Regions from separate parts of the Streptomyces sp. NPDC005866 genome, predicted to be linked through region 3. Evidence: riboswitches for the same ligand, from Rfam matches in the RefSeq annotation. Region 3 holds a riboswitch; each other region holds the start of a gene.
What was found. A riboswitch is a leader RNA that binds a small molecule or an ion and turns the genes downstream of it on or off. The one in region 3 is predicted to bind S-adenosylmethionine.
Positions count from the first base shown of each region.

Region 1: another riboswitch for S-adenosylmethionine. It lies ahead of ABZ396_RS26370 (amino acid ABC transporter permease); the one in region 3 lies ahead of thrC (threonine synthase).
Region 2: another riboswitch for S-adenosylmethionine. It lies ahead of ABZ396_RS36570 (aminotransferase class V-fold PLP-dependent enzyme); the one in region 3 lies ahead of thrC (threonine synthase).

Region 1 is NZ_JBEXWP010000019.1:91,980-95,245, reverse strand. It holds gene ABZ396_RS26380 (ABC transporter substrate-binding protein) at 1-203, opposite strand, end outside; gene ABZ396_RS26375 (amino acid ABC transporter ATP-binding protein) at 250-1,044, opposite strand; gene ABZ396_RS26370 (amino acid ABC transporter permease) at 1,041-2,021, opposite strand; SAM riboswitch class IV at 2,424-2,535, opposite strand; gene ABZ396_RS26365 (glutathione S-transferase C-terminal domain-containing protein) at 2,613-3,266, opposite strand, start outside.
Region 2 is NZ_JBEXWP010000035.1:55,089-58,354, forward strand. It holds gene ABZ396_RS36560 (ubiquinol-cytochrome c reductase cytochrome b subunit) at 1-340, shown strand, start outside; gene trpD (anthranilate phosphoribosyltransferase) at 474-1,538, shown strand; SAM riboswitch class IV at 1,639-1,755, shown strand; gene ABZ396_RS36570 (aminotransferase class V-fold PLP-dependent enzyme) at 1,882-3,243, shown strand.
Region 3 is NZ_JBEXWP010000004.1:40,818-44,083, forward strand. It holds gene ABZ396_RS07085 (trehalose-6-phosphate synthase) at 1-143, opposite strand, end outside; gene ABZ396_RS07090 (glucosyl-3-phosphoglycerate synthase) at 238-1,182, opposite strand; SAM riboswitch class I at 1,339-1,501, shown strand; gene thrC (threonine synthase) at 1,520-2,803, shown strand; gene ABZ396_RS07100 (MoaD/ThiS family protein) at 2,853-3,128, shown strand.

The DNA of each region.
Region 1 (3,266 bases), on a different contig from region 3:
ACCTCGGACACCTTGAGGGTGGTCTGCTTCGCGGCACCGTTGGCGGACCGGCCGATGACGACCTCACCGTTCGTGGCGCTGCCTGTCGTGGTGGCGGCGTCGCTGTCGCCCCCGCAGGCGGCGAGCCCGGTGGCGAGGGTCGCGACGGCGGTCGCCGTGGTGAGGCCGCGGATCAGGCTGCGTCGGGAGAGGAGCGTGGGCATGGCTGTCCTTCGAGTTTCAGTGGAATTTCAGTCAAAGGTGAGTGGTTCACAGGACCTTGCGCAGGAAGTCCCGGGTCCGTTCGTGCCGCGGATTGTCGAGGATCTCGGCGGGCGGTCCCTGTTCGACGATCTTTCCGGCGTCGATGAAGACGATCCGGTCGGCGACCTCACGGGCGAAGCCGATCTCGTGGGTGACGATCACGAGGGTGGTGCCGCTGGACGCCAGGTCCTCGATGACGGCGAGCACTTCGCCGACCAGTTCGGGATCGAGCGCGGAGGTCGGCTCGTCGAAGAGGATGATGCCAGGGCGCAGCGCGAGGGCACGGGCGATGGCGACGCGCTGCTGCTGGCCGCCCGACAGCTGCCGTGGGTAGGCGCCGACGCGCTCGCCGAGGCCGACGCGTTCGAGGAGTTCCTTGGCCAGCCGCTGCGCCTCGGGCCTGGTCAGCTTTCCGGTGGCGACGGGGGCGGCCGCGACATTGTCGAGGACCGTCAGGTGCGGGAAGAGGTTGAAGTTCTGGAAGACGAAGCCGATCCGGCTGCGCTGGGCCAGGATGGCGCGTTCGCTCAGCTCCTTGAGCCCGTCGCCATGGCGTTTGACCCCGATCAACTCTCCGCCGACGCTGACGTGGCCGGACTCGGGCTTCTCCAGGTGGTTGACGACCCGGAGCAGCGTGGACTTGCCGGAGCCGGACGGGCCGAGGACGACGGTGACCTCGCCGGGGCGGACCGTCAGGTCGATGCCGTCGAGGACGCGGTGGGCGCCGTATGACTTGTGGAGGTCGTGGATCTCCAGGGCGGCCGGGGCGGTGTCCGAGGCGATGTCCGGTGCGGTGGTCATACGGCGGCCTCCCGGCGTGCCCGTTCCCGCAGGCCGGCCAGGCCGGTGCGGAGTCTCTGGAGGGGGGTCGGCGGCAGCGTGCGGGTGGCGCCGCGGGCGAAGTACCGCTCGACGTAGTACTGGACGACGGAGACGGCGCTGGTCAGGATCAGGTACCAGACGGTGGCGACGAGCAGCAGGGGCACGATGTCGCCGGGGTAGGTGCTGCCCATGGACTGCACCGAGCCGAAGAGGTCGAGCAGCGAGACGTAGAACACCAGGGACGTGCTCTTGATCAGGCCGATGAGCTGGTTGACGTAGTTCGGGACGATGGAGCGCAGGGCCTGCGGGAAGACGATCCGGGTGAACTGGTAGCCCCTGGGCAGGCCGAGCGCGGCGGCCGCCTCGTGCTGGCCCTGGTCGACGGAGAGGATGCCGCCGCGCACCACCTCGGCCGCGTAGGCCGCCTCGTTGAGGCTGAGTCCGACCACGGCGATCACCGTGTCGGTGGCCAGCTTCGACTCGTCGAAGGTGACGAAGGACGGGCCGAAGGGCACGCCCAGGCTCAGCGTCTTGTACAGGGCGGAGAAGTTGTAGAGGAAGATCAGCAGGACGATGAGCGGCACCGAGCGGAACAGCCAGGTGTAGGTCCAGCTCACCGCCCGCAGCACAGGGCTGCCGGAGAGCCGGGCGAGGGCCAGCACGATGCCGCCGAGCAGGCCAAGCACGGCGCTGAGCACGGTGACTTCGAGGGTGATGACAAGCCCGTCGAGGATGGTGGGGCGCAGGAACCAGTAGCGGAAGCGGTCCCACTGGTAGAAGGGGTTGGTGGCCAGTCCGTGTACGAACTGCGCGACGAGCACCAGGACGACGCCGGTGGCGATCCACCTGCCGGGGCGGCGCAGTGGCTGAACTCGCTGGTTTTCAAGGGATTTTGACGCGCTGTCAGTGGGTGGCGGCGCCTCGGCTAGGGACAGGGCGCCTGGGGGTTCACTCATGGCGGGCTCCGGCGGAGTCGGACACCCCGGGTCACACGGCCGGGGCCGCGGCAGCGCGCCGCCTTCGGGCACGGCACGGGTGCGCGGGGGCGCGCGGGACACGGGGATGGGCGGACGTCGTCACACCGGGGCGACCGGTGTTCCGTCGAGGACGCTGGGATGCGAGGCTGTGGGAGCCGCGCTGCGGGCGAGGCGAAAAGGCCTGGTCAGACCCGGCAGCAGGCACAGCCCGGTGCGCTACACGCGCTACACAGGGCGCTGTTGACACGGAGCAGGTCGACGGCTCGGTCGGCGACGAGCGGGCTCGGATACGGCTGTACGCAGCCCTGGGTGCGGCCCTCGGCCGCCCTGGCAGCTGCGTACATGTCCGTCACCTGTCGCTGTTGTGGCGGCCCTGAGGGGGCCTCGCGCTTACCGAACGTCGTCATCCGGTCGGGTCGTCACCTGGGGCACCCCACCGCGATGCGAGGGTTGCCGGTCAGCAAGCCAGGGCTCGATGCTGACGCTCTTGACCGTTCTGTGCCGCAAGTAAGTCAGTTGCCCGAACGGATGTCAACGCCTGTCCGGTTGGTGGAACGGTTCGGGCCGCTGTCACCTGCGGGAGGCGTCCGCCGCATGGCCGGCCCAGTCCAGGATCTGGACGGCCGCGCCGGCGGCTTCCAGGCCCTGGCAACGGCCGTGGTGGCGGCGGGCGATGCCGTCGAGGTCGAGGTGGGCTCCGAAGGCCGGGTGCGCGGCCAGCCGTCGGGCATAGGCCCACAGCACCGGGTGGCCGGCGATGCGGTGCACGGCGGAGGCGTCCAGGTGGGTCCGGTGCACGGTGTCCAGCTGCACCAGGGCGACCCACAACTCGACGTCGGCCGCGGTGAGTCGGTCGCCGACCAGGAACTCCACCCCGGTCAGCCGGCGCTCCAGTTCGCCCAGGGTGGCGAGCAGCGTTTCCAGCGCCTCCGGGTCACCGCCCGCGCTGCCGGCGCGCTGCGCGGCCCGTTCGAGGCCCTCCGCGCACAGCCGCTCGACCTCCTCGATCCCGGTCTCGGCACCGCACGGGTACAGCCTGGCGACACCGTCGCCGAAGTGCCGGTCCAGGTCGCGCAGGATGTCCCGGCTGTGGGTGCTGACGATACGGCCGGACCAGTCGTCGCTGAGCACGGGCGCGAGAGCCGGCCCCGAGTAGTGGTGGGCGCTCGCCTCGTACAGCGGGCGCAGCGCGGCGTGGCTGCCGTCGGGACAGTCCGGGACGGC
Region 2 (3,266 bases), on a different contig from region 3:
CATCACCAAGCGGATCTGCCTCGGCCTGCAGCGCCGGGACCGCGAGAAGGTGCTGCACGGTCGCGAGACCGGCATCATCAAGCGGCTGCCGCACGGTGAGTACATCGAGGTGCACGAGCCGCTCAGCCAGGAGCAACTGCACACCCTCACGGCCCACTACCAGTACGAGCCGGCCCAGGTCGGCCCGGCGGTCGACGAGAACGGTGTCGAGCGCAAGATCAAGGGGGTCGAGAAGCTCCGCGCCAAGCTGAGCAGCGCCTACTACGGCGACGACAACCAGATCCCGAAGCCCTCCGTCGAGGAGTACAAGGAGATCACGAGCGGCCACGGCCACCACTGATCGAGCGCGTCGCCACGCCACGGTCGAAGGGCCCCCGTCCGTACACCGGACGGGGGCCCTTCGCCGTGTCCGGGGCTGGATAGGGTAGCCCTGACACTGCTTTGCGCCCGGTACGACGATCAGGAGCGGCCTTATGAGCGCTGTGACCCCCGCTGGAGGCGACACCGCGGCGGGCCGTTCCTGGCCCGAGGTGATGAACGCGCTGCTGTACGGGCAGGACCAGAGCGCGGACGCGACGGCCTGGGCGATGGACCAGATCATGCGCGGCCAGGCGACCGACGCCCAGATCGCCGGCTTCGTCGTCGCCCTGCGGGCGAAGGGCGAGACGGTCCAGGAGATCAACGGTCTCGTCCGCACGATGTACGAGCACGCCAACGTCATCGAGGTACCGGGCCGCACGGTCGACATCGTCGGCACCGGCGGTGACGGCGCCAAGACGGTGAACATCTCCACGATGTCGGCGCTGGTGGTGGCCGGCACCGGGGCGAAGGTCGTCAAGCACGGCAACCGGGCCGCGTCCTCCGCGTCCGGTGCCTCTGACGTGCTGGAGAAGCTCGGCGTCAACCTCGACCTGACCCCGCAGCGGGTCGCCGAGGTCGCCGAGGAGGCCGGCATCACCTTCTGCTTCGCCGTCAAGTTCCACCCGGCGCTGCGTCATGCGGGCGCGGCGCGCGGACAGCTGGGCATCCGCACGGTGTTCAACATCCTCGGCCCGCTGACCAACCCCGCGCAGGTCCGGGCCCAGGCGGTCGGTGTCGCGGACCCGCGCATGGCACCGGTGGTCGCGGGCGTGTTCGCGGAACGCGGCAACTCCTCCCTGGTCTTCCGCGGCGACGACGGCCTCGACGAACTGACCACCACCTCCACGTCCCACGTCTGGGTCGTCCGCGACGGCAAGGTCACGGAGGAGACGTTCGACCCGAGAAACGTCGGCATCGAACTGGTCCCGGTGGAGGCGCTGCGCGGCGGTGACCCGTCGTACAACGCGGAGGTCGCGCGCCGGCTCCTGGACGGTGAGAAGGGCCCGGTCCGCGACGCGGTCCTGCTGAACTCGGCGGCGGCGCTGGTGGCTTTGGACCCGGGCCCGGGAACGCTGGCCGAGCAGATCCGCGCCGGCATGGACCAGGCGGCGGAGTCGATCGACTCGGGCGCGGCCAAGCGGGTGCTGGAGCGCTGGGCGGCGGCGACGAACAAGTAGGGGCAGAGCGAAAAGAGAACGTGGCGCCGGCGCCGGCATTCGTCCCGTCATCCGGACTGAAGTTGCGCGTCGGCGATCACTTCATCTACGTTTCTTGCCAGGTCATGAGTGACAGTCATGAGGCCCCGGCCGACTGTCCGGCAACCCTCCGTCCGTGGCGGGGTGCCCCGGGTGAAGACCAGGCCGTAGGCAGCGAGGTCCACGGCAAGCGCGGATCCCTCGGACACCAGGGATCCTGGTCATCGAGGGAGTCTCCCGTGAGCAAGCGAATGCGCTAGGGCGTCGAGCCCCGCCTCCGCACACCCACTTTCACTTTCTTCTTTCCTCTCACGGGAGTTCCGCCATGTCCGTCTCCACCGCTGCCCCCGTCCAGTCGGTTTGTGCCCCGCTGCCCGTTCTGGGCCGGGATGTCACCGTCCCGCTCGTCACCGGCGGCGAGGTCACCTACGCCGCCCTCGACTACGCGGCCAGCGCCCCCGCGCTGCAGCGGGTCTGGGACGACGTGGCGGCGTACGCGCCCTACTACGGCAGCGTCCACCGCGGCGCCGGCTACCTCTCCCAGCTCTCCACGGACCTCTTCGAGAACGCCCGCGGGACGGTCGCCGAGTTCCTCGACTGCCGCCCCGACGACCAGCTGGTCTTCACCCGCTCGACCACGGACTCCCTGAACCTGCTGGCCCGGGCGCTGCCCGCCGACTGCCAGGTCTTCGTCTTCGAGACCGAGCACCACGCCTCCCTGCTGCCCTGGCAGGACACGAGGGTCACCTACCTCAACGCCCCGCGCAGCCCGCGGCAGGCCGTCGAGACCCTGGAGCGCGCCCTCGCCGAGCGCGACCCGTACGGCCCGGCCCTGGTCTGCGTCACCGGCGCCTCGAACGTCACCGGCGAGCTGTGGCCGGTGCGGGAGCTGGCCGCGGCGGCCCACGCGCACGGCGCCCGGATGGTCCTGGACGCGGCCCAGTTGGCCCCGCACCACCCGGTGAGCGTCCGCGACCTGGACGTCGACTGGATCGCCTTCTCCGGCCACAAGCTGTACGCCCCCTTCGGCTCCGGCGTCCTCGCCGGCCGCGCCGACTGGCTCCTGGCGGCCGAGCCGTACCTCGCGGGCGGCGGCGCCAGCCGCAAGGTCACCCGGCGCGAGGACGGGGGAGTGGCCGTGGAGTGGCACGAGAGCGCCGCGCGCCACGAGGCCGGGTCGCCCAACGTGATCGGCGCCTACTCGATCGCCTCCGCCTGCAAGGCGCTGACCGAGGCGGGCTTCGACACCCTGGTCGCCCGCGAGCAGTACCTGATCGAGAAGGTGCGGTCGGCTCTGGCCGAGGTCCCTCAGGTGCGGATCCTCTCCCTCTTCGGCGACGACGCCCCGCGGGTCGGCGTGATCTCGTTCGTCGTCGAGGGCTGGAACAGCTCACACTTCGCCGCGGCCCTCTCCGCCGAGTACGGCATCGGCGTCCGTGACGGCCTCTTCTGTGCCCACCCCCTGGTCAGGACCCTGCTCGGCTCGGATCCGCAGACCCAGGGCGAGTGCGGGGCACCCGAGGCGGCGCCGGGCGAGAAGTCCCTGAACGCGATCCGGGTGAGCTTCGGAGCCGGGACCCCGGAGGAGCACGTGGAGCGGTTCGTCAACGCGGTGAAGGAACTGGTCGCCGACGGCGCCAGGTGGACGTACCGCACCGAGGAAGGCCGCTGCGTCCCGGCGGTGTGATTCGGACCGACCTCAGGGGCAAC
Region 3 (3,266 bases):
GCGTCCGTCCCGATGGCAGACAGGCCCGAGACCAGTCCGCCGCCGCCGCGCTTGGCGTGCAGCGCACCGCCTTCGCGCATCTCGTACGAAACCGGGCCGCGATTCGACGCGACCAGCACCTGTGCACCGCCGGTGGAAGCCATACGCCTCAACCTAGCCCGGCCCGGAAACGCTCAAACGTACGGGTACGCCCCGGCGCGCCAACGTGTACGGCCGTACGGCCAGGTCAGGCCACGCTCACGCCACCCGGCGCTCGGCGTATTCGGCGATCTCCGCCATCGGCGGCCGTTCCTCGGTGTCCACGGAGTAGGTGCGCGGCTCGAAGCCGTCCTCACTCCGTTCGAACTGGGTCAGGGCGGGCCGGATCAGGTGCCCGCGGGCCAGCCGCAGCTGCGCGGTGCGGTAGATCGCGGCGGACATCCGGCCGAGGGCCTGGCCGTCCTGGTGGCGGTGTTTGCGGACGCCGACGTCGACCTGGGCGAGGGCATCCAGGCCCACCAGGTGCAGGGCGTCCACCAGCATCCCCAGTTCCACGCCGTAGCCGACCGGGAAGGGGAGCTGTTCCAGTAGTGAGCGGCGGGCCGCGTACTCGCCGCCGAGCGGCTGTACGAACCCGGCCAGCCGCGGCCAGTGCATGTTCAGCAGCGGGCGGGCCATCAGTTCGGTGACCCGGCCGCCCTGGCCGGAGGCCCCGGCCAGCGGGCGGTCGTACATCGCCTTGACCAGGTCGACGTCCGGGTCGGTCAGCAGCGGGCCGACGATCCCGGAGACGAAGTCGGAGGAGAACTCCTTCAGGTCGGCGTCGATGAAGCAGACGATGTCCCCGGTGGTGACCAGGAGGGAGCGCCAGAGGACCTCGCCCTTGCCGGGGACGGCGGGGACGCGCGGCAGGATCGTGTCGCGGTGGACGACCCGGGCGCCGGCCGCCGCGGCCACCGCAGCCGTACGGTCGGTGGAGCCGGAGTCGACGACCACGATCTCGTCGACGAGCGGCGCCTGCCGCATGAGGTCGTGACGGATGATCGCGACGATGTCGCCGACCGTCTCCTCCTCGTTGAGGGCGGGCAGCACGACGGAGACGGACTGACCCGTACGCTGTTTGGCGGCGAGTATCCGGTGCAGCGGGCGATCGTTCAGGGACCAGGAGCGGGTGGCCAGCCAGCGCTCGACTTCTTCCAGCACAGTCAGCGGCTCCTCACTGTCACGGTCACACTGCGAGGTGTGATCCATCTCGCGGTTCGGACGACTCTCTCAACTGTCCTGGCCTTCGGTTACAGTCTTGAACAACGCCGATGACCATCGCATGTCGTGAGTCACCGTGCGTCGACAACTGCATACCGCTCATCCAGAGGGGCAGAGGGACACGGCCCGATGAAGCCCCGGCAACCCTCCAGTCGGTTACTCGTGGATCGCTGATCACTGTCGATCGCTCGCGAGGCTCCCGGCTAGGGAAGGTGCCAAATCCGTCTCACGGCGAGATGCGTCGTGAGGAAGATGAGGAGAAAGGGCCTCGCCTCACATGGCTGCGCAGACTGTTGCCACCACCAACTCTACGACCGTCGACCTCGGTCCCGCCGCCGCCCTGAGCTGCCGCGAATGCGGTCACCGCGTGCCGCTCGGCCCGGTGTTCGCCTGCGAGGAGTGTTTCGGCCCGCTCGAGATCGCGTACGACTTCTCGGCCTACGAAACCGAGGAGCTGCGCAAGCGGATCGAAGCGGGTCCCGCGAACATCTGGCGCTACGCGCCGCTGCTGCCCGTCCCGGCGGACGTGGCGACCAAGCCGAACATCAACCCCGGCTGGACCAAGCTCGTGCAGGCCGACAACCTGGCGAAGGAACTGGGCGTCACCGGCGGCCTGTATGTGAAGGACGACTCCGGCAACCCGACGCACTCCTTCAAGGACCGCGTCGTCGCCCAGGCCGTCGAGGCCGCCCGCGCCTTCGGCTACACCACGCTCTCCTGCTCCTCCACCGGCAACCTCGCCGGCGCGGTCGGTGCCGCCGCCGCCCGGGCCGGTTTCCGCTCCTGCGTGTTCATCCCGCACGACCTGGAGCAGGGCAAGATCGTCATGGCCGCGATCTACGGCGGCGAACTCGTCGGCATCGAGGGCAACTACGACGACGTGAACCGTTTCTGCTCCGAGCTGATCGGTGACTCGGCCGGCGAGGGCTGGGGCTTCGTCAACGTCAACCTGCGGCCGTACTACGCGGAGGGCTCCAAGACGCTGGCGTACGAGATCTGCGAGCAGCTCGGCTGGCGGATCCCCGACCAGCTGGTCGTTCCCATCGCCTCCGGCTCGCAGCTCACGAAGATCGACAAGGGGCTGCAGGAGCTGATCAAGCTCGGGCTCGTCGAGGACAAGCCGTACAAGGTCTTCGGTGCGCAGGCAGAGGGGTGCTCGCCGGTGTCGGTGGCCTACAAGGCGGGCCAGGACGTGGTGCGGCCGCAGAAGCCCAACACCATCGCCAAGTCCCTCGCCATCGGCAACCCGGCCGACGGGCCGTACGTCCTCGACATCGCGCGCCGTACCGGCGGTGCGGTGGAGGACGTCACCGACGAGCAGGTCGTCGACGCGATCAAGCTGCTCGCGCGGACCGAGGGAATCTTCGCCGAGACCGCCGGCGGGGTGACGGTCGGAGTCACCAAGAAGCTCATTGAGAACGGGCTGATCGATCCGGCGAAGTCGGTCGTTGTACTGAACACCGGTGATGGACTGAAGACGCTGGACGCCGTGGCGGGCACCGGGCTTACGGCGACTATCCGGCCCACTCTCGAGTCGTTCCGCGAGGCTGGGCTGGCCTAGCAGGCAGTCGTCCAAAAGCAGGGCGTTGCTCTAACCGGAGGTTTGAAACGTGAGCGTCACCGTTCGCATCCCCACCATCCTGCGCACCTACACCGGTGGCCAGGCCGAAGTAAGCGCTGACGGGACCACCCTCGGCGAGGTCATCTCCGACCTGGAGAAGAACCACACCGGGATCGCCGCCCGCGTCCTCGACGACCAGGGCAAGCTGCGCCGGTTCGTGAATGTGTACGTCAATGACGACGATGTGCGCTTCGAACAGGGCCTGGAGACGGCCACCCCGGACGGCGCCGGCGTGTCCATCATCCCGGCCGTCGCCGGCGGCTGAGCCCCGGTGACCCCGCTGACCTGGCTGTCGTGATGGCCGTATGACCGAACATTACCTTCGGTAATACCCATCACCGACTGTTCATCCGATTGCCCCCTCCGTGAGAGAAGCGGAGGGGGCAATTCAGTGTGGTTGAGC